DNA from 3 places in the Paenibacillus sp. FSL H3-0310 genome. Region 3 is predicted to be linked to each of the others. Evidence: riboswitches for the same ligand, from Rfam matches in the RefSeq annotation. Region 3 holds a riboswitch; each other region holds the start of a gene.
The links. A riboswitch is a leader RNA that binds a small molecule or an ion and turns the genes downstream of it on or off. The one in region 3 is predicted to bind cyclic di-GMP.
Positions count from the first base shown of each region.

Region 1: linked by a shared signal. The riboswitch ahead of MHH63_RS24905 (NPCBM/NEW2 domain-containing protein) and the one ahead of MHH63_RS06790 (thiamine pyrophosphate-binding protein) in region 3 are both predicted to bind cyclic di-GMP.
Region 2: linked by a shared signal. The riboswitch ahead of MHH63_RS20945 (transglutaminase-like domain-containing protein) and the one ahead of MHH63_RS06790 (thiamine pyrophosphate-binding protein) in region 3 are both predicted to bind cyclic di-GMP.

Region 1 covers NZ_JBBODC010000002.1:1,218,889-1,226,807, forward strand. Annotated here, with positions in the region: gene MHH63_RS24880 (alpha/beta fold hydrolase) at 1-314, shown strand, start outside; gene MHH63_RS24885 (sensor domain-containing diguanylate cyclase) at 353-1,342, shown strand; gene MHH63_RS24890 (Crp/Fnr family transcriptional regulator) at 1,594-1,989, shown strand; gene MHH63_RS24895 (EAL domain-containing protein) at 2,180-3,028, shown strand; gene MHH63_RS24900 (hypothetical protein) at 3,145-3,711, shown strand; cyclic di-GMP riboswitch class I at 3,869-3,955, shown strand; gene MHH63_RS24905 (NPCBM/NEW2 domain-containing protein) at 4,214-7,919, shown strand, end outside.
Region 2 covers NZ_JBBODC010000002.1:327,288-335,206, forward strand. Annotated here, with positions in the region: rRNA gene rrf (5S ribosomal RNA) at 3-119, opposite strand; rRNA gene MHH63_RS20935 (23S ribosomal RNA) at 248-3,173, opposite strand; rRNA gene MHH63_RS20940 (16S ribosomal RNA) at 3,405-4,962, opposite strand; gene MHH63_RS20945 (transglutaminase-like domain-containing protein) at 5,330-6,139, opposite strand; cyclic di-GMP riboswitch class I at 6,153-6,233, opposite strand; cyclic di-GMP riboswitch class I at 6,308-6,390, opposite strand; gene MHH63_RS20950 (class D sortase) at 6,510-7,169, opposite strand; gene MHH63_RS20955 (GtrA family protein) at 7,272-7,679, opposite strand; gene MHH63_RS20960 (glycosyltransferase family 2 protein) at 7,666-7,919, opposite strand, start outside.
Region 3 covers NZ_JBBODC010000001.1:1,521,872-1,529,790, forward strand. Annotated here, with positions in the region: gene glpK (glycerol kinase GlpK) at 1-181, shown strand, start outside; gene MHH63_RS06770 (DNA-binding protein) at 202-411, shown strand; gene MHH63_RS06775 (ketoacyl-ACP synthase III) at 488-1,480, opposite strand; gene MHH63_RS06780 (hypothetical protein) at 1,535-1,978, opposite strand; gene MHH63_RS06785 (carboxymuconolactone decarboxylase family protein) at 2,091-2,459, opposite strand; gene MHH63_RS06790 (thiamine pyrophosphate-binding protein) at 2,470-4,110, opposite strand; cyclic di-GMP riboswitch class I at 4,266-4,362, opposite strand; gene MHH63_RS06795 (methyl-accepting chemotaxis protein) at 4,537-5,787, opposite strand; gene MHH63_RS06800 (helix-turn-helix transcriptional regulator) at 5,909-6,865, opposite strand; gene MHH63_RS06805 (SDR family NAD(P)-dependent oxidoreductase) at 7,025-7,858, shown strand.

The sequences.
Region 1 (7,919 bases), on a different contig from region 3:
TTGCGATGAATAATCCTGACCCAATGTTGACTAAACAGCTGGAACGAAGCTTTATTTCGGCCGACCCTATTATCGCTAGAGAATTTGCGGAAGTTACATTTTTTTCGGATCATCGAGAAGATCTGCCTAAAGCGACAGTGCCTACACTCATATTGCAATGCTCGGATGATAGTATCGTTCCTATAGAAGTAGGAGAATATTTACATAGACATATGAATAATAGTACGTTCCGGTTAATGGAGGCCAAGGGCCATTATCCACATATTAGCCATCCCCAGGAGACCATTACTTTGATTAATGAGTATCTTGGGTGAGATGGAGAAGATTATGGTGTTGAAAGGATATTTAGACAATGGATGACCGGTTAAAATATGCGCCATGCGGATATGTTTCCATTACCCATGAAGGAATGATCCTCGATGTGAATCAAACCTTTTTGGATGGGATGGGATATCAACAGGTTGATTTGGTAAATAAACACTTTGAATCTATCATGTCTACAGCCAACAAGCTTATTTTTCATTCATACTTCTATCCTTTTATCAATCTGAATGGACATGTAGAAGAGCTATTTATCAATTTGAAGGACAGCAAGGGGCAAGCCGTGCCTTACTTGTTAAATGGTAGACGCCTTGAATGTGAAGGTGTAGAGGTCATTGATTGTATTCTCGTACAGATGGGCAAACGTATTGATTATGAGCTAGAGTTACGATCTGCGAAGAAGCAAATAGAAGAGGCATATTGGGAAAAAGATCAGGCGCTGGCAAAGCTCAAACAAATCCACCTGGAAATCGAGCAAAAGCAAGCTGAATTACTGGAGATGAATGCCGTTTTAGTAGAGCTATCTACTACAGACAAGCTTACTGGATTAAAGAATAGAAGGTTCCTGCAAGAAAAGCTGGAAGAACAGATTGCAGCGTATCACCGTGATCAGGCGCCTTTTTCGTTATGTATTCTAGATATTGATCACTTTAAAAATGTGAATGACACCTACGGTCATCAGATGGGTGATTATGTCCTGGAGAAATTGGCGAGTATCCTGAAGTCCCAATCTCGTAAAGAAGATATCGCAGCTAGGTATGGTGGTGAGGAGTTTATCCTTCTGCTGCCTAATACAGATTCATCGGATGCCACGGCTATAGCTGAGAGTCTACGACAATTCATAGCCAGCTCCACTTGGGAGATTGGCAGCATTACGGTAAGCATTGGCATAGCTACCTTTGAAGCAACCGATACAGACATCACTCTTCTGGAAAAAGCTGATCAAGCGCTTTACGTTTCTAAAGAACAGGGGAGAAATCGCGTTACGCATATTATGGATTTGAGTGAAAAGCTTCTTTAATTGGAGGCTTTTTTTGTTATTTATAAACGATACATCCTCTTTGCTCTAATTGCTCTAAAATGTCTGTTCCCTTCAAGCTGTGATTCCATCTGAGATCCAGTTTCTCTAATCGTTCAAGCTGTAAAAGGGAATTCGGAATTTCATGAATGGATCTCCTTTGTAATTCGTATTGGCATCAAGCCTATGTGACAACGTTACGATAGAATATAACAGGATGATGATTTATTATCAGTATGTTGGCATACAAAACTATGGAATGTGGATCATACCTACATTATCTATTCGGGGATTATGGCGATCTGGAAGTGATCCATCCCTCCAATATAAGAGTGCTGTCTGCGGTGGCTATGAATGATACTGTATTATTTGAGATTAAACATGAGCCTTTTAAGCAGATGGTTGCCGATTACCCGTTGATTAAGGATCAATTGATGCTGCTGCAAATGGAGCGTTTATTTTTATCGAATCGGTTATTATATGAAATGAAATTTCATGATGCGAGAGCGCGTGATATGATCGGAACGTTAAGGGAGACGGCTACCCTTGTGCTTAAAGATCTGCAAGAACAAAAGATTATTGAGATTCAACATCAGCAGATCACCGTGTTAGACCCGGCGTATTTACTGGAGTATACGGATTTCGATTGAGAAGAGCCGTTCCGGGATCTTTTTCAGAGAATCGATTATTAAAGGGGTTATGAATGTGGCTTGTAATCATTGTGTAGTAAGAGAGCTGAATTTTCAAATCAAGGCTCATGGTGAGCTTAATCTTAGGGTTTTACCTGAGGTTATTCATCACTTGAGTAGAAGTAATACGATACATAAGGTGGAAGAAAATGTGATTACAATTAAGGAGGCTGGGGTGCGGGATTTTCTGGATTTCTGTAATGACCATATGGAGTCGGAGCAGGTTGAATTCCGTATAGATGACCAAACATGGAGACCTCTATCCGAATTACCCACTGTACTTGATATGGAGTGGATTGATGAGGTTATCACTAAGGGTCTTGTTACTTGCTACTTCCAACCGATTGTGAACGTAAGGGAAGAGATTTTTGCATACGAGCTCCTATCCAGATTTAAAAAAGAAGACGGATCTCTTATCTATCCTAATGAGATTTTTGCGGCGGCACGGAATCGTGGGCGTTTATATGCTTTAGACCGGTTATGTAGAATGACGGCTGTAAAATATGCTGCACCCTTAAATAAAAAAACGTTTATTAATTTTATCCCAACGTCGATCTACGCTCCAGAGTTCTGCTTAAGATCAACCGTTGAACTGGCCAATCAATTAGGCGTCGATCCTTCTCTTTTTGTCTTTGAAGTTGTTGAGACGGAGAAAGTGGATGATCTCGCTCATTTGAAAGCTATTTTGACATATTACAAGGATCGGGGATTTGAATACGCTTTAGATGATGTTGGTGAGGGCTTCAGCACGATCGAGATGTTATTGGAGCTTAAACCCCATTACATGAAGCTGGATATGAAATATGTTCAGGGTGTGTCCAGCGATCTGAACAAACAGAAAATAGCAAAGCAATTTTTAGAAAAAGCTTTAGAAATCCAATCCGTTCCTTTAGCAGAAGGTGTGGAGTTTAGAGAGGACTTTGAATGGCTTAAGCAGAGTGGTTATCAGTTGTTTCAGGGCTATTTATTTGGAAAGCCTGATCCTATTCCCAAACAGTAATCCTAATGAGTATATATCCGTCCAGAGGATGAGATGAATTTCAGGTCAGAGTCTGAGTACAGCCAACCCCCGGGGTTGTATAATTTAGGTAATTTGAAAAGGGGGACGGGATAAATATGAAATGGCATCAATTTGTAACGCGCTGGGCGGATTCTAGGGGCTTTGATGGACGAGAGATTGATTATCAATGGCCTTCTCCCTCATTTCCGGTCATCAGTATTCGCAGTAATCTAGGGCGATACTCAGGTCAAGCGTATGGCCGTGGAGGTAAACCCCGTGTGAAGACAGCCGTTGGATTAATCGCTATTGGAGATGTAGCTGTTGGCTTGATTTCCATAGGTGCGATAAGCGTGGGCGTATTATCCTTAGGAGCAATATCACTGGGAATGTGGTTAGCGATCGGAGCAATAGCACTTAGCTGGCTTGGCTTCGCAGTGGGAGCGATTGCGATTGCAGGCGTGGCTGTAGGAGCGATCGCAATCGCGGAAAAAGCGTTGGGGGCCATCGCCATAGGGGATACGGCGTTTGGTGCGATAGCGATAGGCAGGATCGCTGGGGGTGCCATAGCTATCGGACAATGGGCATATGGTGTAATCGCAGTTGGCGAACATGGTTTCGGATTAATTCCCGTCACGGGCGATGTGTGGAATTGGTTCCGGGGTTTGTTTGGATCGGAGAGTTAAGTAGACCTACAGTCCTAAAGGATGTCCTTCTCTTCCGGGATAGTCGATAAATAATATCTATCACATAAGAAAAACTAATTGCAATTACCTATACTCATTTCATACCAATTAATCATGCGATCAGATCTAGGCTTATGTTACTCTTTGAATGTATTCGAAACTTCATAGGCAAACCTATGGAAATGTAGGGACGCAAAGCTATAGGGACTAAGGTTATCATAACTATTGTCAGCCAGCTGCCAAAGAGTGCGTAACGCTTTTTGTTAAAATATAAGAAAGTATAAGTTATAAAACTATACTTAATATCTTATATTTCTCGCTTAAACGCTTACCGTCCTTATAAGGACGCCGAAGGCGTTTATGCTTGTTAAGGTTTAATAAAAATTAAGTCTTAATTTTTAGGCGACTTTATACGCAATCAAGCTACTCTTTTGGGGTAGTTTTTTTTGTGCCCATTTTTGGGCACTGGAGAGATTCATATGACATCTGGGGGTAAGAAGAGATGAAGAAAATGATTGCGATCGCTACATCGGCGGCCATGTTGGCCAGTTTTTCGAGTGAGGCAGGTTATGCTTTAGCAAGTGAGGCAAGCAAGGTAAATGTAACAAAAACAGTGGCGCAAAGTAAGGTTAACTTATTAAGCAACGCCTCGGTTATTCCGTTTGAGCTGTACGGCAAGGATGCTCTAAATGCCTATAATGAGGTTTTTAGAATGAATCCAGCAAATATTAAATCCATCACAAATAACGGTGGCAACTACTCAGGCTCGCCTATAGCTAAGGCTATGGATGGGGATATGAGCACGCATTGGGAGACTGGCAAACCGAATAGTTCAACGTTTACGAATGAGGTTGTGTTTGTTTTCAATGAGTCCACTGAATTAAATAGAATGGTATACGCGGCTAGGCAATCCGGTGCGAAAGGTAAAGGTTTTGCTCAAGAATTTGATATCTACGGCTCCACTACCGATGCGGGTGATTTTACGCTCGTGTCTTCTGGAGAATATACAGGCTCAACCGGTGATGTAGTGGAGATTCAGTTCGCACCTACGGCTTTTAAGAGACTTAAATTTGTCTTCAAAAAAGCGAACCAAGATTGGGCGAGTGCGGCTGAGTTTTCTTTTTATAAAGAGGATAGTGTCTCTGCTAAAATGAAAAAATTATTTACAGATGATACCTTGAGCCAAGTTAGTGCTGCCTTTAATACGACAGAGAAATTAACAGCTTTAGAGAATGAAGTGCAGGCACATCCACTGTATGCGCAGTTTAAAGAAGAGATAGAGAATGCAAAGATCCTTTTGAAGAACCATCAGGTAGAGGCAACGGCAGCCAAGGTTTCGAAGCTAAAAGGGTATGGAACAGCCTATGAAAATGCCTATAGCCAAGCTTATAGAATGCCGAATGCAAACGTATCAAAAGTAACGGTGAACGGTGGAAGCTACCCAGGTACGAAGCCTGAATATATGCTGGATGACCAGCCCACTACGCATTGGGAAACGAACAAAAACAATGATGCAAGCTTCACGAATGAAGTCGTGTTTGAACTAGCGCAAGCGGAAGTGCTGGACAGAGTGGCTTTTTTGGCTAGAGATAACCGCAAAGGATTCCCAGAGGCTTTTGAAATCTATGCATCAGAGACGAGTAAAGGAGAGACCTTCCAACTTGTATCTAGCGGAACCGCGATTAGTACCAATGACTTTCTGGAATTTAAATTCGAACCGACGAAGTTTAAAAGATTAAAATTTAAGTTCACAAAAGCTAATATCAACAGACCTTTTGCGGCTGAATTTAGATTTTATACAGAAGATAAAGTAAGCGAAGCTGTAAATGGTATTTTCACAGATGGAACGATGAGTGCGGTTGTGCCTGCTTATAATAGCGTCGAAGCAATCAACGAATTAGAAGAAGCGGCAAAAGTACATCCGCTCTATCCAATCCTGAAAGATTCTTTGGATTTAGCTAAGAGGCTAGTGAATGGTGAAGTTCAAACCGAAGGCACCATCATTGAGGCGGAACAACGTGGAGATATGAAAAAGCATGCGCAGGAAAACCTGAGAATTGGTTTTGGTACGAACAACCAGCCTACAGGTCTCGTTGCAATGCCTGGAGATACGATCAACGTTTATGTGGATGCAGCTTCTAACGATAAGCTACCTTCTTTAGTCTTTTCTCAACAAGAGGCCGCTTGGAATGTTTGGGCTAGAGGTGTGCAATTGCGTCCAGGTAAGAACATTATAACCGTTCCTGAATTTGCTATGAATAGTTATTATGCACATGAAGTGACTAAGGGCGGCACCGTTTATATCGTAAATCCCTATACAGCAGAGGAACAAGGGAAAGCGCCATTGATCCGCTTCGAAGGTTTAGAAAAGATTCCTTTTATGACCAAGACCACGGATCCAGAACAATTCAAAACCTTCTTAATCACATACAAACAAAGACTAGACGAAGATAAAGCGGCTCATCCAAATGTTCAAGATCGTAAACTCATAGATGTGGTAGAACTGGCCAGCGATCATGTTATTTTCACAGGAACGGCGACGGAGGCGTACAACAAATATATTACGCAAGGAAATAACCCGCTGGACACCGTAACTGGGTATGACACCTGGATGAAGAGTATTTTTGCCTTCTATGGCCTGGATGGCAGTAGCGAGATTCATGATGCCAAGCTAATTCGTGAGAATATTCGCTTGATGCAGCCTTATGGTGCGATGTATGCAGCGGGAGATCATACAGGGATCCAACTTGGAACAGTAGGAACCATGTTAGGTGATTTTAACAAAGCTTATCCGGGCTGGGGACTGAATCACGAAATCGGGCATCGCTTGGCTATGGGTGAACGGGAATATGGCGAAGTAACTAATAATATGGTGTCTATGTTTATGTCTGTCGCGGCGAATTCGATAGATAATCGTATACCGTATGAATCAGATATCTATAAATATGTCCTCGAAGAAAACAAAGTGGTTATGAATCAGCAGGGCTTATTTGCACAACTCGGAGCCTATTGGCAGCTGGAGCTGGCACATCCGGGATACTGGACAGAGCTGACCAAGCTATATCGGGAGCGGAAGGTCATCCTTACCAACGGTGACAATTCCAAGCAGCAGTATTTGGTGGAGTTCTCCTCCGAAGTACTGGGATTAGATTTAAGCAGCTATTTTGCCAGACATGGCTTCACTGTGAATCCTGAGACAAAAGCGAAAGTAGCCAAGTATCCGGCACCGCAAAAGTTATGGTATTTAAATAACTCGGTGATTAATTATGAGGGAACTGGAATAGCGGATAAAAATCTGGCCATTAAGGTTAATATCACACCTAACACCACGGCTAGAACGAACACGTTAAGTTTCAGTATAGATAAAGAGCTTAAGCAAGACTTTTTAGGATATGAAGTGTATAGAAATGATGTGTTAGTTGGTTTTACAGGAACTGAGCAATTTGTGGATCAGAATGTAGATGCGAGTATCAACTATACGTACAAGATCGTCGGTTATGATAAAAAGCTGAACCCACTGAAGCCCGTACAGGTTAAAGCCTTTAAGCCAGCCTTGTCTGTTGAAGATCAGCTCACTTTAAAGCTTAATCAAACCTTTGATCCGATGAGCTATGTAAAAGCGGCTAACTATCTAGGAAACGATATTACTGCAGATGTCTCTCTGAAAGCCAATAACGTTGATGTAACGCAAAAAGGCAACTACGAAATTGTATATGAAGTGAAAAGCGAAGGGGTTACGGAAACGAAAACCACACAGGTTACGGTAACGAGCGACTACGCCTATATTTCCGATCTCAATGCCAAGTCAGTCGTTGTAGGCTGGGGTGAATTAAAGAAAGATAAAGCCGTTTCCGGGGGAATCATAACCCTTGTTCGCCAAGGGTTGGCTGCGACGTACGCGAAAGGGATTGGTGTTCATGCCAACTCTGAGGTAGTTTACGATATTGAAGGTAAGGGTTACGACTTCTTTGAAAGCTACATTGGGATTGATCAAGCCATGAAAGGGAAACCTTCCTCGGCTACTTTTGCAGTGTATGTGGATGGAGAACAGAAATTTGAGAGTGATGTTTTCCGGGCAGGAACAGAACATCAATTTGTGAAAATCCCTGTGACTGGCGCAAGAGAGGTGAAGCTGGTTACAACAGATGCTAAGGATGGCAATGCTTCAGACCATACGGTATGGGCGGATGCGAAGTTCTCGAATAATT
Region 2 (7,919 bases), on a different contig from region 3:
GTGCTTGGCAACGTCCTACTCTCCCAGGACCCTTCGGTCCAAGTACCATCGGCGCTGGAGGGCTTAACGGTCGTGTTCGGGATGGGTACGCGTGGAACCCCTCCGCTATCGCCACCAAACATGCGTCTGTGAAACAGACGCTGCCGCGTGAAATTCGGTTCATCACCAGAAGTGACAATGAATTTCTAAGCGTGTTACAGGCTTGATGCCTGAAAACTGAATCCGAAACGAATCTGCATTCTACGTATAGGATAAGCCCTCGACCGATTAGTATTGGTCAGCTCCATGCATTACTGCACTTCCACCTCCAACCTATCTACCTCGTCGTCTTCAAGGGGTCTTACTAATTGGGAAATCTCATCTTGAGGGGGGCTTCACGCTTAGATGCTTTCAGCGCTTATCCCGTCCGTACGTAGCTACCCAGCCATGCTCCTGGCGGAACAACTGGTGCACCAGCGGTACGTCCATCCCGGTCCTCTCGTACTAAGGACAGCTCCTCTCAAATTTCCTGCGCCCACGACAGATAGGGACCGAACTGTCTCACGACGTTCTGAACCCAGCTCGCGTACCGCTTTAATGGGCGAACAGCCCAACCCTTGGGACCTACTTCAGCCCCAGGATGCGATGAGCCGACATCGAGGTGCCAAACCTCCCCGTCGATGTGGACTCTTGGGGGAGATAAGCCTGTTATCCCCAGGGTAGCTTTTATCCGTTGAGCGATGGCCCTTCCATGCGGTACCACCGGATCACTAAGTCCGACTTTCGTCCCTGCTCGACTTGTAGGTCTCGCAGTCAAGCTCCCTTATGCCTTTGCACTCTGCGAATGATTTCCAACCATTCTGAGGGAACCTTGGAACGCCTCCGTTACTCTTTAGGAGGCGACCGCCCCAGTCAAACTGCCCGCCTGACACGGTCCCCGTACCCGGTAAGGGCACTAGGTTAGAACCTAGATACGATCAGGGTGGTATCCCAACGGCGCCTCCACCGAAGCTTGCGCTCCGATTTCTACGGCTCCCACCTATCCTGTACAGATCGTACCCAAATTCAATATCAAGCTGCAGTAAAGCTCCATGGGGTCTTTCCGTCTTGTCGCGGGTAACCTGCATCTTCACAGGTATTAAAATTTCACCGGATCTCTCGTTGAGACAGCGCCCAAGTCGTTACGCCATTCGTGCGGGTCAGAATTTACCTGACAAGGAATTTCGCTACCTTAGGACCGTTATAGTTACGGCCGCCGTTTACTGGGGCTTCGGTTCATAGCTTCGGGTTACCCCTAACCACTCCCCTTAACCTTCCAGCACCGGGCAGGCGTCAGCCCGTATACTTCGCCTTGCGGCTTCGCACAGACCTGTGTTTTTGCTAAACAGTCGCTTGGGCCTTTTCACTGCGGCCCCCTCGTGCTATTCACACTACCGGGGCACCCCTTCTCCCGAAGTTACGGGGTCATTTTGCCGAGTTCCTTAACGAGAGTTCTTCCGCGCGCCTTAGAATTCTCTTCTCGCCTACCTGTGTCGGTTTGCGGTACGGGCACCTTCTCCTGGCTAGAGGCTTTTCTTGGCAGTGTGAGATCATGACCTTCGCTACTATAATTTTCGCTCCCCATCACAGCCCAGCCTTATCGATGTGCGGATTTGCCTACACATCAGCCTCACTGCTTAGACGGACATCCATCAGTCCGCGTCACTACCCTCCTGCGTCACCCCATCGCTCATAGCGGATTACGGTGGTACAGTAATTTCAAACTGTTGTCCTTCGACTACGCCTTTCGGCCTCGCCTTAGGTCCCGACTTACCCTGAGCGGACGAGCCTTCCTCAGGAAACCTTGGGCTTTCGGCGGATCAGATTCTCACTGATCTTTTCGTTACTCATACCGGCATTCTCACTTGTGTAGTGTCCAGCGCTCTTTTCAGTACACCTTCAACCCCTACACAACGCTCCCCTACCCCAGATACATAGTATCTAGCCATAGCTTCGGTGGTGTGTTTAGCCCCGTTACATTTTCGGCGCAGAGTCACTCGACCAGTGAGCTATTACGCACTCTTTCAATGGTGGCTGCTTCTAAGCCAACATCCTGGTTGTCTGTGCAACTCCACATCCTTTCCCACTTAACACACACTTGGGGACCTTAGCTGATGGTCTGGGCTGTTTCCCTTTTGACAATGGATCTTAGCACTCACTGTCTGACTCCCGGCAATAAGTATATGGCATTCGGAGTTTGACTGAGCTTGGTAATCCTTGCGGACCCCGCACCCAATCAGTGCTCTACCTCCACTACTCTTATACCGAGGCTAGCCCTAAAGCTATTTCGGGGAGAACCAGCTATCTCCGAGTTCGATTGGAATTTCTCCGCTACCCCCACCTCATCCCCGCACTTTTCAACGTACGTGGGTTCGGGCCTCCAGTGCGTGTTACCGCACCTTCACCCTGGACAGGGGTAGATCACACGGTTTCGGGTCTACGTCCACATACTAATTCGCCCTATTCAGACTCGCTTTCGCTGCGGCTCCACCTTCTCGGCTTAACCTTGCATGTTAAACGTAACTCGCCGGTTCATTCTACAAAAGGCACGCCATCACCCATTAATAGGGCTCTGACTTTTTGTAAGCACACGGTTTCAGGTTCTATTTCACTCCCCTTCCGGGGTGCTTTTCACCTTTCCCTCACGGTACTGTTTCACTATCGGTCGCCAGGTAGTATTTAGCCTTAGCAGATGGTCCTGCTGGATTCATACGGGGTTTCACGTGCCCCGCACTACTCGGGATCCGTCTCGGAGAGAATACAGTTTAGGTTACAGGGCTTTTACCTCTATCGCGGGCCTTTCCAGACCTCTTCACCTACCATATTCCTTTGTAACTCCATGTGAGACGTCCCACAACCCCTAAGAGCAAGCTCTTAGGTTTAGGCTGTTCCGCGTTCGCTCGCCGCTACTGACGGAATCACTATTGTTTTCTCTTCCTCAGGGTACTTAGATGTTTCAGTTCCCCTGGTCTGCCTCTACATTTCCTATGTATTCAGAAATGAGTAACTGCGAATTACCACAGCTGGGTTTCCCCATTCGGACACCCCCGGATCAAAGCTTGCTTACAGCTCCCCGAGGCAGTTTCGTTGTTCGCCACGTCCTTCGTCGGCTCCTGGCGCCTAGGCATCCTCCGTGTGCTCTTATTAGCTTAACCTTGATTCTTCCGAAGAAAAATCTCACTAATAACATTTACTTGTTTGCACAAGTTGCTAAAAGATGTTCTAAAACGCAAATTCGTTTCGGTATCCAGTTTTCAAGGATCAAGTCTTACTGAGAGCTTAAACTCTCAAAACTGAGCAACGAGTGAGTAACAGGCCTAAACCTGAGTTTTGGAAGCTGAGCTTCCGATTTGAATGTTCTCATTGCAGAGAACGATTCTCCATAGAAAGGAGGTGATCCAGCCGCACCTTCCGATACGGCTACCTTGTTACGACTTCACCCCAATCATCTACCCCACCTTCGGCGGCTGGCTCCCTTGCGGGTTACCCCACCGACTTCGGGTGTTGTAAACTCTCGTGGTGTGACGGGCGGTGTGTACAAGACCCGGGAACGTATTCACCGCGGCATGCTGATCCGCGATTACTAGCAATTCCGACTTCATGCAGGCGAGTTGCAGCCTGCAATCCGAACTGAGACCGGCTTTGATGGGATTGGCTCCACCTCGCGGCTTCGCTTCCCGTTGTACCGGCCATTGTAGTACGTGTGTAGCCCAGGTCATAAGGGGCATGATGATTTGACGTCATCCCCACCTTCCTCCGGTTTGTCACCGGCAGTCACTCTAGAGTGCCCAACATTACTTGCTGGCAACTAAAGTTAAGGGTTGCGCTCGTTGCGGGACTTAACCCAACATCTCACGACACGAGCTGACGACAACCATGCACCACCTGTCTCCTCTGTCCCGAAGGCCGCTGCTATCTCTAGCAGATTCAGAGGGATGTCAAGACCTGGTAAGGTTCTTCGCGTTGCTTCGAATTAAACCACATACTCCACTGCTTGTGCGGGTCCCCGTCAATTCCTTTGAGTTTCAGTCTTGCGACCGTACTCCCCAGGCGGAGTGCTTACTGTGTTAACTTCGGCACCAAGGGTATCGAAACCCCTAACACCTAGCACTCATCGTTTACGGCGTGGACTACCAGGGTATCTAATCCTGTTTGCTCCCCACGCTTTCGCGCCTCAGCGTCAGTTACAGCCCAGAAAGTCGCCTTCGCCACTGGTGTTCCTCCACATATCTACGCATTTCACCGCTACACGTGGAATTCCACTTTCCTCTTCTGTACTCAAGCCACCCAGTTTCCAGTGCGACCTCAGGTTGAGCCCAAGGTTTAAACACCAGACTTAAATAGCCGCCTGCGCGCGCTTTACGCCCAATAATTCCGGACAACGCTTGCCCCCTACGTATTACCGCGGCTGCTGGCACGTAGTTAGCCGGGGCTTTCTTCTCAGGTACCGTCACTCCGGTAGCAGTTACTCTACCGGACGTTCTTCCCTGGCAACAGAGCTTTACGATCCGAAAACCTTCATCACTCACGCGGCGTTGCTCCGTCAGGCTTTCGCCCATTGCGGAAGATTCCCTACTGCTGCCTCCCGTAGGAGTCTGGGCCGTGTCTCAGTCCCAGTGTGGCCGTTCACCCTCTCAGGTCGGCTACGCATCGTCGCCTTGGTGGGCCGTTACCCCACCAACTAGCTAATGCGCCGCAGGCCCATCCCTCAGTGACAGATTGCTCCGTCTTTCATTCTTCTCTCAGGAGAAAAAAGAAATTATCCGGTATTAGCTACCGTTTCCGGTAGTTATCCCAGTCTGAAGGGCAGGTTGCCTACGTGTTACTCACCCGTCCGCCGCTAAGTTACTTTGAAAGCAAGCTTTCAAAGTAACTCCGCTCGACTTGCATGTATTAGGCACGCCGCCAGCGTTCGTCCTGAGCCAGGATCAAACTCTCCAATTAGTATTGAAAAGAGCGATATGCTCATTTTGAAACATCTGACGAGAAAATTAATTCTCTAATTTTGGATTTCACTTACGTGATTTCCTACTCACTCGTTGTTCAGTTTTCAAAGATCAAGTTCTCGTTGGCGCCGTTTAATGTCTCAGCAGCAACTCTTATACTATATCATGTTGTTTTCAGAAATGCAAGCTTTATTTTTCGAAGCTTTTTATCAGCCTCGTCTATATCGCCTGTACGCTGTCTAACAACGCTTACCTATAATACCCCAACTATTAATAGAAAAGCAACCCCTAATATAAAAATAAACAACTAGCTTAATAATTAAGCTAGTTGTTTATTTAATAGAGTTATCTTTCTAGCGACGAACTTAATAGTATTTTGCCGCAGTATATTTGCTTGAGGCTTTAATTAAATCGGTTTTCTTATCACTCTTTGCAAGTCCTGCATCCACTGTAGTATCAATGGTAACCCACTTCCCATTAAGCAACACTTCGTTCCAGGCATGATATTGCGTAACGTAGCTTGTATTCCCCATTACCAACTTAGCAGGAACATCTACACTCCGCAGCATTGCGGCAAATAGAGAAGCGTAATCATAGCAAATTCCTTTTTTAGTAGTCAATGTCTTATCGATGCTTGGAATATAATCAGTAGTTACACTATTAGCAAGAGAGTAATCATATTGTACATTCGCAACTACATAGTTATAGATCGCTTTAACTTTCTCTTCGTCTGTTGTTTTGCCTTGTACTAATTGTTTAGCTTTGACAATCGCTTTATCAGAAGAACTCCATTTCACATTCTGTACGGAGCCCAAATATACGGAATTCGAGTCACTCATGGTTACGTCTACTACTTCGGAATATAATGCTTTGTATTTATTGCCGGTTGTGTTCTCCAGAACAGAAACCTTATAAGTCCCATTTCCTTGTTGCAAAGGGAAGTCCTCAGCTTGTCCAGAAGCATACAAGTTATATGTATAACTGCTGTTATCTTTGGTGATCATGAGTTTGATTCTTTTATCTTTCGGAATATCATAGTTAATACCAATCACACCTTGAGCCACTTTGGATGTAATCAACCAGCTGGCATCTGCACTTGCAGCTTGAGCTGTACTTACTGGAACTGAAGTCATTAGGACGAACAACGCCACCAGCATAAAATAAACCTTTTTCACGGATAAAACTCCTTTCGGTAGCTGGCTGCCATCCTTTCGGGAAGGCCCTTTAGCTTTGCGTCCCTACCTTTCGATAGGTTTGCCGTTATCGTATAAGTTCTATCTGTTCTAGCTTTACTAGATATAATTGATAGAATCCATTTGAAACAAACAAAAAAAGCCTCTTCATTCGGTAGCTGGCTGCCATCCTTTTGGGAAAAGGCCCTTTAGCTTTGCGTCCCTACCTTTCGGAAGGTTTGCCGTTATCGTGTTTAGCTTTCATAGTATAATACTATCATATTTATAGTTGTGAACAAGACCTAATTTACTAGATTACCCATTATTTTATAAATATCTCCCGGTATTTGTGTTTTCTTGTCATTCACTATTCTCATTTTGTTAATTTGGCATGAACAATCAGCCGATGCGTTGGATTCACTAGCGGATCACATGTAATCAGGGTAAGAATCTTATCCTTGTCATTCCCGTCAAGAACGGAGACGTCACTCGGATCTACTACAGAAATATCATACACCTCATAGTTAAACACCTGATCACTAGTCTTTATCGTGATAACATCCCCCACAACAACCTCATTCAATCTGTTAAACAAACGACCCGTAGTTCTAGCCCGATGCGCCGCGATTGCAACATTCCCGATCTCTCCAAGGGGTGCCGTTTCTTTCATATGGGCTGCAGCATGTTTCATATTAGCTTTTGTAGCCCCTTCTAATACAGGCAGCTTCAAATCAATCTTATCGATTTCAATTAGTGCGATTACTTTGCCACCGACTGCAATCTCCGGTTCAGGCTTTTCTGTCTCTTGGGGTTGGGGCTGTGCCTGGGCATCCAGAACCGATTCCTCTGCTAACAGCTGAGTAACTTCAGCATACCTGCTCTTTAGATCTGGCTGGGGAGTACTATCGGCAGTGCTTAGTTCAGCCGTTTCTAATAACTTCTCCTGCTGCCTGTCGTTGTACCACTCGTTAGCTGTCGGATATAACATGATAAGTATCCCAGCCAGTATGAGTAGATAGGAGAATTTACGCAATGTTATTCACCTCCGTATATTGTTTCTATGGTTATATACAAATCAAGCAGAAACAGCTACTTGCCTTTAAGCATAGCAACTCCTTCTGCCTGAAATTAATGTTTAAAATACCCATTTACGACTTCCAAAGAAATTGATGATCACCGTGATAAAGGTAACCAGCACCTTGGAGATCAAGACTTGAATACCTAGTTTGTCTGTCAACAGATGCATTAGCAGCAGTGATATTCCGAGCACTACCAGATTCAGCACGATAAACTTGACCAGCTGCACGCGGTCGAAGCCTTCTTTATTCCCCCGGTTGCGATCACGAAAGGTTACTTTTTTATTCAAAATAAAGCTATTCGCCGTGCCTGCACTATAGGAGATCACCTGCGCCAATGCGTATACCATCCCTAGTGAATTCAACAATGTAAAAATCACAAAATCAATAAGCGTATTGAGCAAACCTACGGCATTAAATTTGAGGAACTGTATGAATGCAGCGCGCAAGTTCTTATCTGACATCATTGTGGTCCTTCCGGCGGTCCAGTTGTTCTTCGTTCTGGTAGCCTTTAGTCTCACTAACAATATATAGCGGTCTATCTTTAGACTCGTCATAAATCCGTCCGATATACTCCCCAATCACACCCAACAGCATCAGAACGATACCGTTAAAGAGCAGATTAACGCCTACAATGGAAGCCCAGCCCGGAACCGTCCAGGAGGTAAAAAATATCTTTTGAAACAAGACGAAAAATAAATAGAGAA
Region 3 (7,919 bases):
GGCGCTTCTGGCCGGGTTAACGTCCGGAGTCTGGACACGTGCCCAGCTAGAGAGCTTCAACAAGGCTGAGAGGGTCTTCTCGCCTGAGATGGGTATAACTGAGCGGGAAGGTCGTTACAACGCCTGGAAGGACGCTGTAGCGCGTACCATGGGTTGGGAGAAGCATGAAGGATATCAGTGATAAAGGAGCTGTATATATCTATGGTCAACGGAACCGAATCTGATCTGCCGGGCGGACTATCTAAGCCGGCGCTTCGAGCCCTGCATGGGGCTGGATATGTTCAGCTTCAACAATTCAGCAAGCTTACTGAAGCAGAGCTTCTGCAGCTACATGGATTGGGGCCAAAGGCGATCGTCCTATTACGGAGTGCTCTCGCGGAAAAGGGGCTCACCTTTGCGAGTAAGTCCTGATGTTGCGTTCATATTTATATTAAAAAGCAGCAAGCTTAGGTGAATCCCTAGCTTGCCGCTTTTTGTTATACAGCTCCTAATATTCAATAACAAATGCTACATTTTGCCAACCGGCACCCACTGTCCAGAACAGGACTTTATCACCACGTTCGATCTTTCCAGTAGTTACAGCTTTATGTAGAGCAATAAATGGGCTGCTGGTAGAGGTATATCCGAATTCATCCCCTATGTATACCGCTACATTGCGATCAATGCCGACTTTCTCACACATCTCTAAGATATTAGGCAATGAAAACTGTGAGAAGCAGGCTGCTTTAATGGCTTCAGGCGCGATATTGTTGTTAGACAGTAGAGTACGAATAGACTCAGAAGCAGCATCTATGCAAATGGAATTATCAAAAGGAATAAACTTCACATTAAACTCTCCAGCCGCTACACCTTGTTTACCCAGTTTAGCCAGGCCTGCGCACGGGAACTTGGAATTATCGCAAACACAAGGATCCGTTTGGTAGATAGAGTCAATGAAACCGACCACATCCTCAGCTTGTTCAAGAATGACTGCCGCCGCTGCATCACCGAAGTTAGCGTAATAGACTGGATCATTCTTATCGGCATGAGGGGTTACATAATCGGAGCCGATGACCAACGCTCGTTTAATCCTAGGATTCGCTTGCATCTGACGGCTAACCTGTTCCACAGAAGCCGTCATACCCGCACAATTAGCATTACTGTCAATGCAGATCGTATGGGATGCGCCTTTGATCAAACGGTGAATCATTAATGAGTTGGTAGGAAAGATATACTCAGGAGTTTGACTTGCATAGGCAATAAGGTCGATATCGGCACCTGTGAGACCACTTTTCTCCAGAACATTCCTGGCAGCCTCAAAAGCCATCGTAAGGGAATTCTCATCCGCATCCTTAATACTATACCGTGTAATACGACCTAATGCGGATAATAGACCTCGAATATCAATGCCTTTTTCGTCAAAATGCTTAATGAAAAAGTCGTTACCAACTATATTGCTGGGATGATAGATATCAATGCCTTTAATACGAATTCCGGTCATAATACGCCTCCAGGAAAGCAGTAAAATGTGGCCTACATATTAAGATTAAAAGATCTAGACTGTAACCGCAGAAATGATCTCGATGTTATCGAGTCCAGCTTTACGGCCAAGACGGGAAAGCTGCATTTTGAGGATCGGGTTATTTTCAAGCGTTAGATTTACTTTTACAAATCCATCATTCTTAAACATTACAAAGCAGCTTTCTAAAAGAGGTACAACATCTGGTGCAGTTACATTTAGCTTTCTGCAGTCGATTTTTAGTTCATAGTCAGCTGGAGTAATTGGATTGATAGTTTGTTGATAAGCTTGAATAGATTTTAGACCATCTTCTTCAGAAAATGTTCCATCTAACTCAATGTTAATAACCTTGTTTGTAGTGTCTGTCTTCAAAACGAAACTTCCCATGCCTAAATCTCTCCCATAGATTGAATTTGTCCAAAACAGTTCGACTGCAATATCCAGCCATGTATATCCATTTAGCTGTTTTATAAAAGTCAAAATTCGACACTATACAGCAAGTAATGGGATATTCCGACTCTATTATAGGCATATTTTTCAAGTGTATGCAATAATAAAGTCGAATTTTGTATATTGTTGTCGAACTGTTGGGTTATTGGATTTCTTCTATGGTTGCAAGCAGGATATTAAAAGCTGTAATGATTCTAGGTGCCCCTATAACGGGTACTAAGTGTAATAGAATACCTTTAAGCTGTTCTACGGTAACTCCAACACGAAGGGCCATGACATAATGAACGCCCAACTGTTCGAATTGACCCATTGAAATTAAAGATGAAATGACTGCGATTTCCTTCCAGTCAGGGGCTATAGTATTACGTTGAAAAATATCGCCATAGGCATTCCCCATAATAAATTCAGCCAAGTCAGGGAAGTGGTCTTTAATTGGAGCTAGTGCTTTTGCGCCATAGTCTCCTGATAGATTCGTGAAGTGGTTGAGACCACTGTTGATATTTTCCTTCATGGTTAGCCTCCTAGTTTAGGTTCAAAGTACGGTGTGCAGTCGGAGGGACTTCATCACGGTCTGTTAGTAGTTCAATAACGGCAACATGGTTTAGAGCTACCGCATCTTTAATTGCAGCTGTGAATTCATCCGCATTCTCACATTTGTAGCCTTTAGCACCTAGAGATTCAGCGAATTTTACGGCGTCCATTGGTACTTCATATAGAGTTCCATCGATACGACCTGTGGTTTTCTCCATACCCTTAAGAGCCATATCTAGTTGCTTATTATTGACCACGATAAAGATGACAGGGATATCTTTGCAGACAGCGGTGTTAATCTCAGCGCCGAGCATCATGAAACAACCATCACCTGTAATGCAGAGGATAGTTTCTTCAGGAGCAGCAACTTTTGCACCAATAGCCATGCCGATCGAATTACCCATGCAAGCAAAATACGCATCAAAAACAAAGCTGCCCGGTTTCTTAACCTTGTACCATTTTGCAGCGTGGAATCCATGACTTCCATCATCAACGAAAATTGAATTATTATAAGGGATCAAATCACTTAAAGTGCTCATTACCGAAGCAAGGGAAAGATTCTTGAGGGTTGGAAGCTCTTCTGAATAATCCGCATCGGCCAAAGCCTCACGTTTGGTGATTGTGTTTGGGTCAATATGATTTAGGCAGTGCACCAAATTATCGCGCAGGTCCCCAGTGACCGGTATCGTTTTGGACAATAGTATTTTTCCGACAAAGGTTGGATCAATATCAAATTGAATTAAAGTTGCTGGATGATTCTCCCGTTTAAGATTACAGATGGTCATATCACTTAAACGTGATCCAAGCACTATAAATAAATCGCTTTTATTCAATAAATCGTCCCCGTGGGTCGAACCGCCAACGCCAATAGGACCATGATAGAGTGGGTGATCCCAGACTATAGCCCCTTTTCCACCTGGAGATGTTACTACAGGAATATTAAAAGTTTCTGCGAGTTGAACAAGCTCTTTATGTGCTCCGGAGCGGTTAATTCCTTTACCCGCAATAATCAAAGGATTCTTAGCAGCTTGAATAGCATCGATGACTCTATCGATATTAGCTTGACTAATTAGAGATTCTCTTTCTGGGATTACTATATTGCATTCTTCCAATACTTCAGTTTGTACATCAAAAGGAATACAAAGATGAACAGGACCCCGTTTGGTCAGGGCCACAGAAATCGCATGATTAAAAATAGTACCAAAGTGATCCCCACGTTCAACCAATTTACTGAACAAGGTGGCAGGTTTGAACATATCAGCTAAATCAGCCAGAAAAGAGGTGGAGTCCTGACATTGAGGAATTCCAAGCTCTGTAATGGATTGGTGGCCGGTAATAAATAGGACAGGTAGGTTGTTAGCTTTCGCATGTGCTGCTGCTGTAAGCAGGTTAGTTCCCCCAGGACCCGAAGTACCAAATGCTACGCCTAGGTTACCCGTTTTCAGCGCATACCCTGCTGCTTCGAATCCGGAGCTTGCTTCATGTCTGCCGGGAATAAATTCAATACCGTAATCCACCATCTTTAGAACTATTGGACAAATGGATTTGCCAATGATCCCAAAAGAATGGGTGACTCCAAGGTTACGTAGTGCTTCCGCCATGTAATCTGCGACTGTCTTCAAAAGAAACACCTCACAAGTTTTTTGATATATATTAGTTATTAATCTACCGAATAGATACGATAGATCAATATACTCAAAAAGTAAAAACCTGTGCTCTATAGTAAGCACAGGTTGGTGGCATAAGGCACCGCTAAGACTGAACAATAGTTCAGCCGTCCTGGTTCCTCTGCAACCTGGCAATCATGGCCTCAAACGAAAAAATGAGGCTGTAGATCCATGGTTTTGCGTCATCCTCTTTCGAGGATTTTGCCAATATTAATTTATAGTTGATAAGAATAATTTTCCTTTACAATATATTCCTCATTAATTTTTGTCAACATAATCCGCTAAAAAAACTCGAAATTTGACGAAAGTCTTGTCCAAGAGATGAAGTTTTGCCTCGCGAAAAAAACTGCCACCTAAGACTCAGCTTAGGTGGCAGTTGATAGTTTTGAACTAGAATTTAAAGATATGAATGGTTTTTTGCAGATTAAATACGGCCTGGGTCATTTTTTCCGTTTCTTCTGCAACAGACTGCAGGGCATTAATCTGTTCATTCATAGCCGCCGATACCTCTTCCGTGCCAGCAGCAGTTTCTTCGGTGATTGCTGAGATATTCTCAATTGCACTGGAAATTTTCAAGGCACTTTCTAGCATAAGATCACTCTCCGCAGAGAATGAAGAGATTTGCTCGGTAATGTACTGCACGCTTTGTACAATTTGTGCGAAAATATGGGCAGATTGAGTGATCATTTCATTCTGAACCTGCACAACCTCTTCATTGATGGCAATATTATCGATGGCTTGTTTAATATCTGACTCAATGCTGCGGACCAAGCCGAATACTTCTTTTGTGGATGCCGTAGATTCTTCAGCAAGCTTGCGAACCTCTTGAGCTACAACGGCAAAACCCCGACCATGCTCTCCGGCACGAGCAGCTTCGATGGAGGCATTCAGTGACAGCAGGTTGGTCTGCTCAGCGATCTCTGTGATGGTCTTGGTGATCATCGTAATCCCGCGGGCATTTTGTGAGAGAGCTTCAATAGTATCAGCCACTTTTTGTGTAGCCTCTATGTTTTTACGCATGCCTTCAGCCTGTGTATCTACGGATTGGCGCCCTTGCTCGACAAGTTCTAAGGTATGTATTGAACGTCTGTTCATTTCTTTGGTGGAGTTCGTATAATTGGATACTTTAGTTTCAATGTCTTTAATGGATTCTGTCATATCAGCGATATCCGTAGATATTTCATTTGCACCAAGAGCGAGCTCAGTAGAAGAAGAGGCTACTTGTGCCATGACAATTTTCAGGTTCTGGTTCTTATCTTCGATTCCGCGGCTTGCATCCATAACTTGACGGGTGATCTGCGATGCATCGGTCAAAATCTTCTTGAGCTTATCAATCATTGTGTTAAAGGAGCGGCTTACGTCACCCATTGAACCATTTTCGTCCGCTCTGCTAGTGAAATCACCCTTCGAAATACTGTGAGATACATTAGCAATATCATCAAAAGATGATGTAAGCGTTCTCTCCACGAAGCGAGCAACAGGTAAAGTCAGACCTGCAAGAACAACTACTAGTATAATTCCTACGAGAAATTGACCTAGAATCATTAACGTAACTAAGACAGGAATAGCAAACAGTGCGGCAACGAGGTAACATCCGGCAACAATTCTTTGTTTTAACGGAAGTTTGTGCATCCAGCTCATTGGTAAAATGTCCCCCTTATTAAATTTTATGTAATGGTGTTATTATAGGGGATTTATAGGTCATTGGTCTATAGAGAAGTGTCATAAATCTTCTTTAAGTAGTAGATATTTAGAATTCATGTCAAAATTCCTCATATATTGTGGAAATTGTTTTAATAGCAGACTTTACCATCCTTACTAGTTCGATAGGAGCTAAAACAATAACTGAAGGAGAGAAAGAGAGTACGATACGACAGGCAGATTCTATAGCATTAAACTCGGCCTCCACGTTCATCCACCCAGTATTAGCAGAGGGTTCTACTAAAGTTATAGTTACATATCTTTCACGTTGTAATTCTTTAAGAATAGACTCATTCACCTTTAAGTTCACTACATATTTTGGCAGTGCTGCTTTAAAAGCTAAAGTCGATTGTTCCCAGTAGCTTTTTAAATCAAAAGCCTCAGGTCTGACAAATGATTCATAAGTTGCGTCAGCTTGTATTAATCTCGACACGCGAAAAGTCCGCATTTCACCCTCGGTTCGTGCCACTACATACCAAACTCCACGTTTTGCGACTAACCCGAGAGGTTCAATGAAACGCTCCTTCATCTCGTCATTCCGTGGGTAAGTGATCTTTACTTTACGGTCTTCCCAAACAGCTTCCTGCAGGACAGATAGGAACGGATATGTCTCGTCGGAAGGGTGCCAGCTGGCACCATCTATATGAATGCGCTGGCTCAGGTAACTGGCTGGATTATTCGGCCTGGATGGGGAAGCAGCCTCCAGCTTAAGCACGGCAGAAGAGAAGTCGTTTTGTATACCCAGATCTTTTAAGATTGAGGAGTCTGCGGACAGCAGCAGAGTAGCAATTTCTGAGGGCTTCATACCCGTTAAGGAGGTCCGGTATCCTTCTGTGAGCATCCAACCCCCTTCGCGTCCCCGTTCGGCAAGAATCGGTATTCCCGCTGTACATAAGGCTTCCATATCTCTAAACACAGTTCGTTCAGACACTTCTAAGGTCTGGGCTAGCTCACGGGACGTCATCTTTCCACGATTTTGCAGCAAAAGTAAGATGGATAACAAACGATCGGCTCTCATTAAGGGAACATTCCTCCTCCTAATAAATGTTAGTTAGTTCTTAATTAATTATTATATTATATATGTCAGTTGATGTCATATTAAAGAATTATACTTATATAAGGTAAGGATTAAATACAGAACATTTAGAGAAAAACAAGTGTAGAAAGGATTGAGAACATGACTTTAAAAGGAAAAGTAGCATTGGTCACCGGAGGCAGCAGAGGTGCTGGTAGAGGAATTGCATTGGAGCTGGCAAGGAAAGGTGCATTCGTTTATATTACGGGCAGAACGACAGAGGCTTCTGGCATAGAGCATAGCAAGCGGAGCATTGATAACGTACTTAGGGAAATAAAAGCGGAGGGAGGGTCCGGCAGCGCCATACGATGTGATCATACAAAAGATCAGGAGACAGAGGCGGTCATTCGCCAGATTGCTTCAGAGCAAGGAAAGCTTGATATTTTAGTCAATAATGTATGGGGCGGCAACGATTTACCTATTGAGCAGAAGTCTTTCTGGGAGCTTCCTACAGCGCATTGGGACAATATGTTTAATGCGGGTGTGAGGGCACAGTTGATAACAAATTATTATGCAATACCATTAATGCGTGAGGCAAAAGCTGGCGGTCTAATCATCCACACAACCTTTTGGGATCATTACAAATATCTTGGAAACTTCTATTATGATCTTTCTAAAAACTCACTTGTCCGCATGGCCTACGGGTTATCGAATGAGCTTAAAGAGGACAACATTGCAGTTATTCCGCTTACTCCGGGCTGGATGAGGACAGAGGCGGTGTTGGAGAGCATGAACACGGATGAGGAGCATTGGCATGAGGTTGAAGAATTGCAGATGACTGAATCCACAACCTATATCGGTAGAGCAGCCGCTGCTCTAGCAGCCGATCCTAAGGTCATGTCTATGACCGGACAACCGCAGCAGGTTGCTAAGCTGGCTGAAAAGTATGGATTTACAGACATCGATGGTCGGACTGTTCCCGCATTCTTAGTCTAAACAGCAAACTTGATCTGTTTGATCCCATATGTGCGTGTGAAGCAGTATAGGACACAGCTGA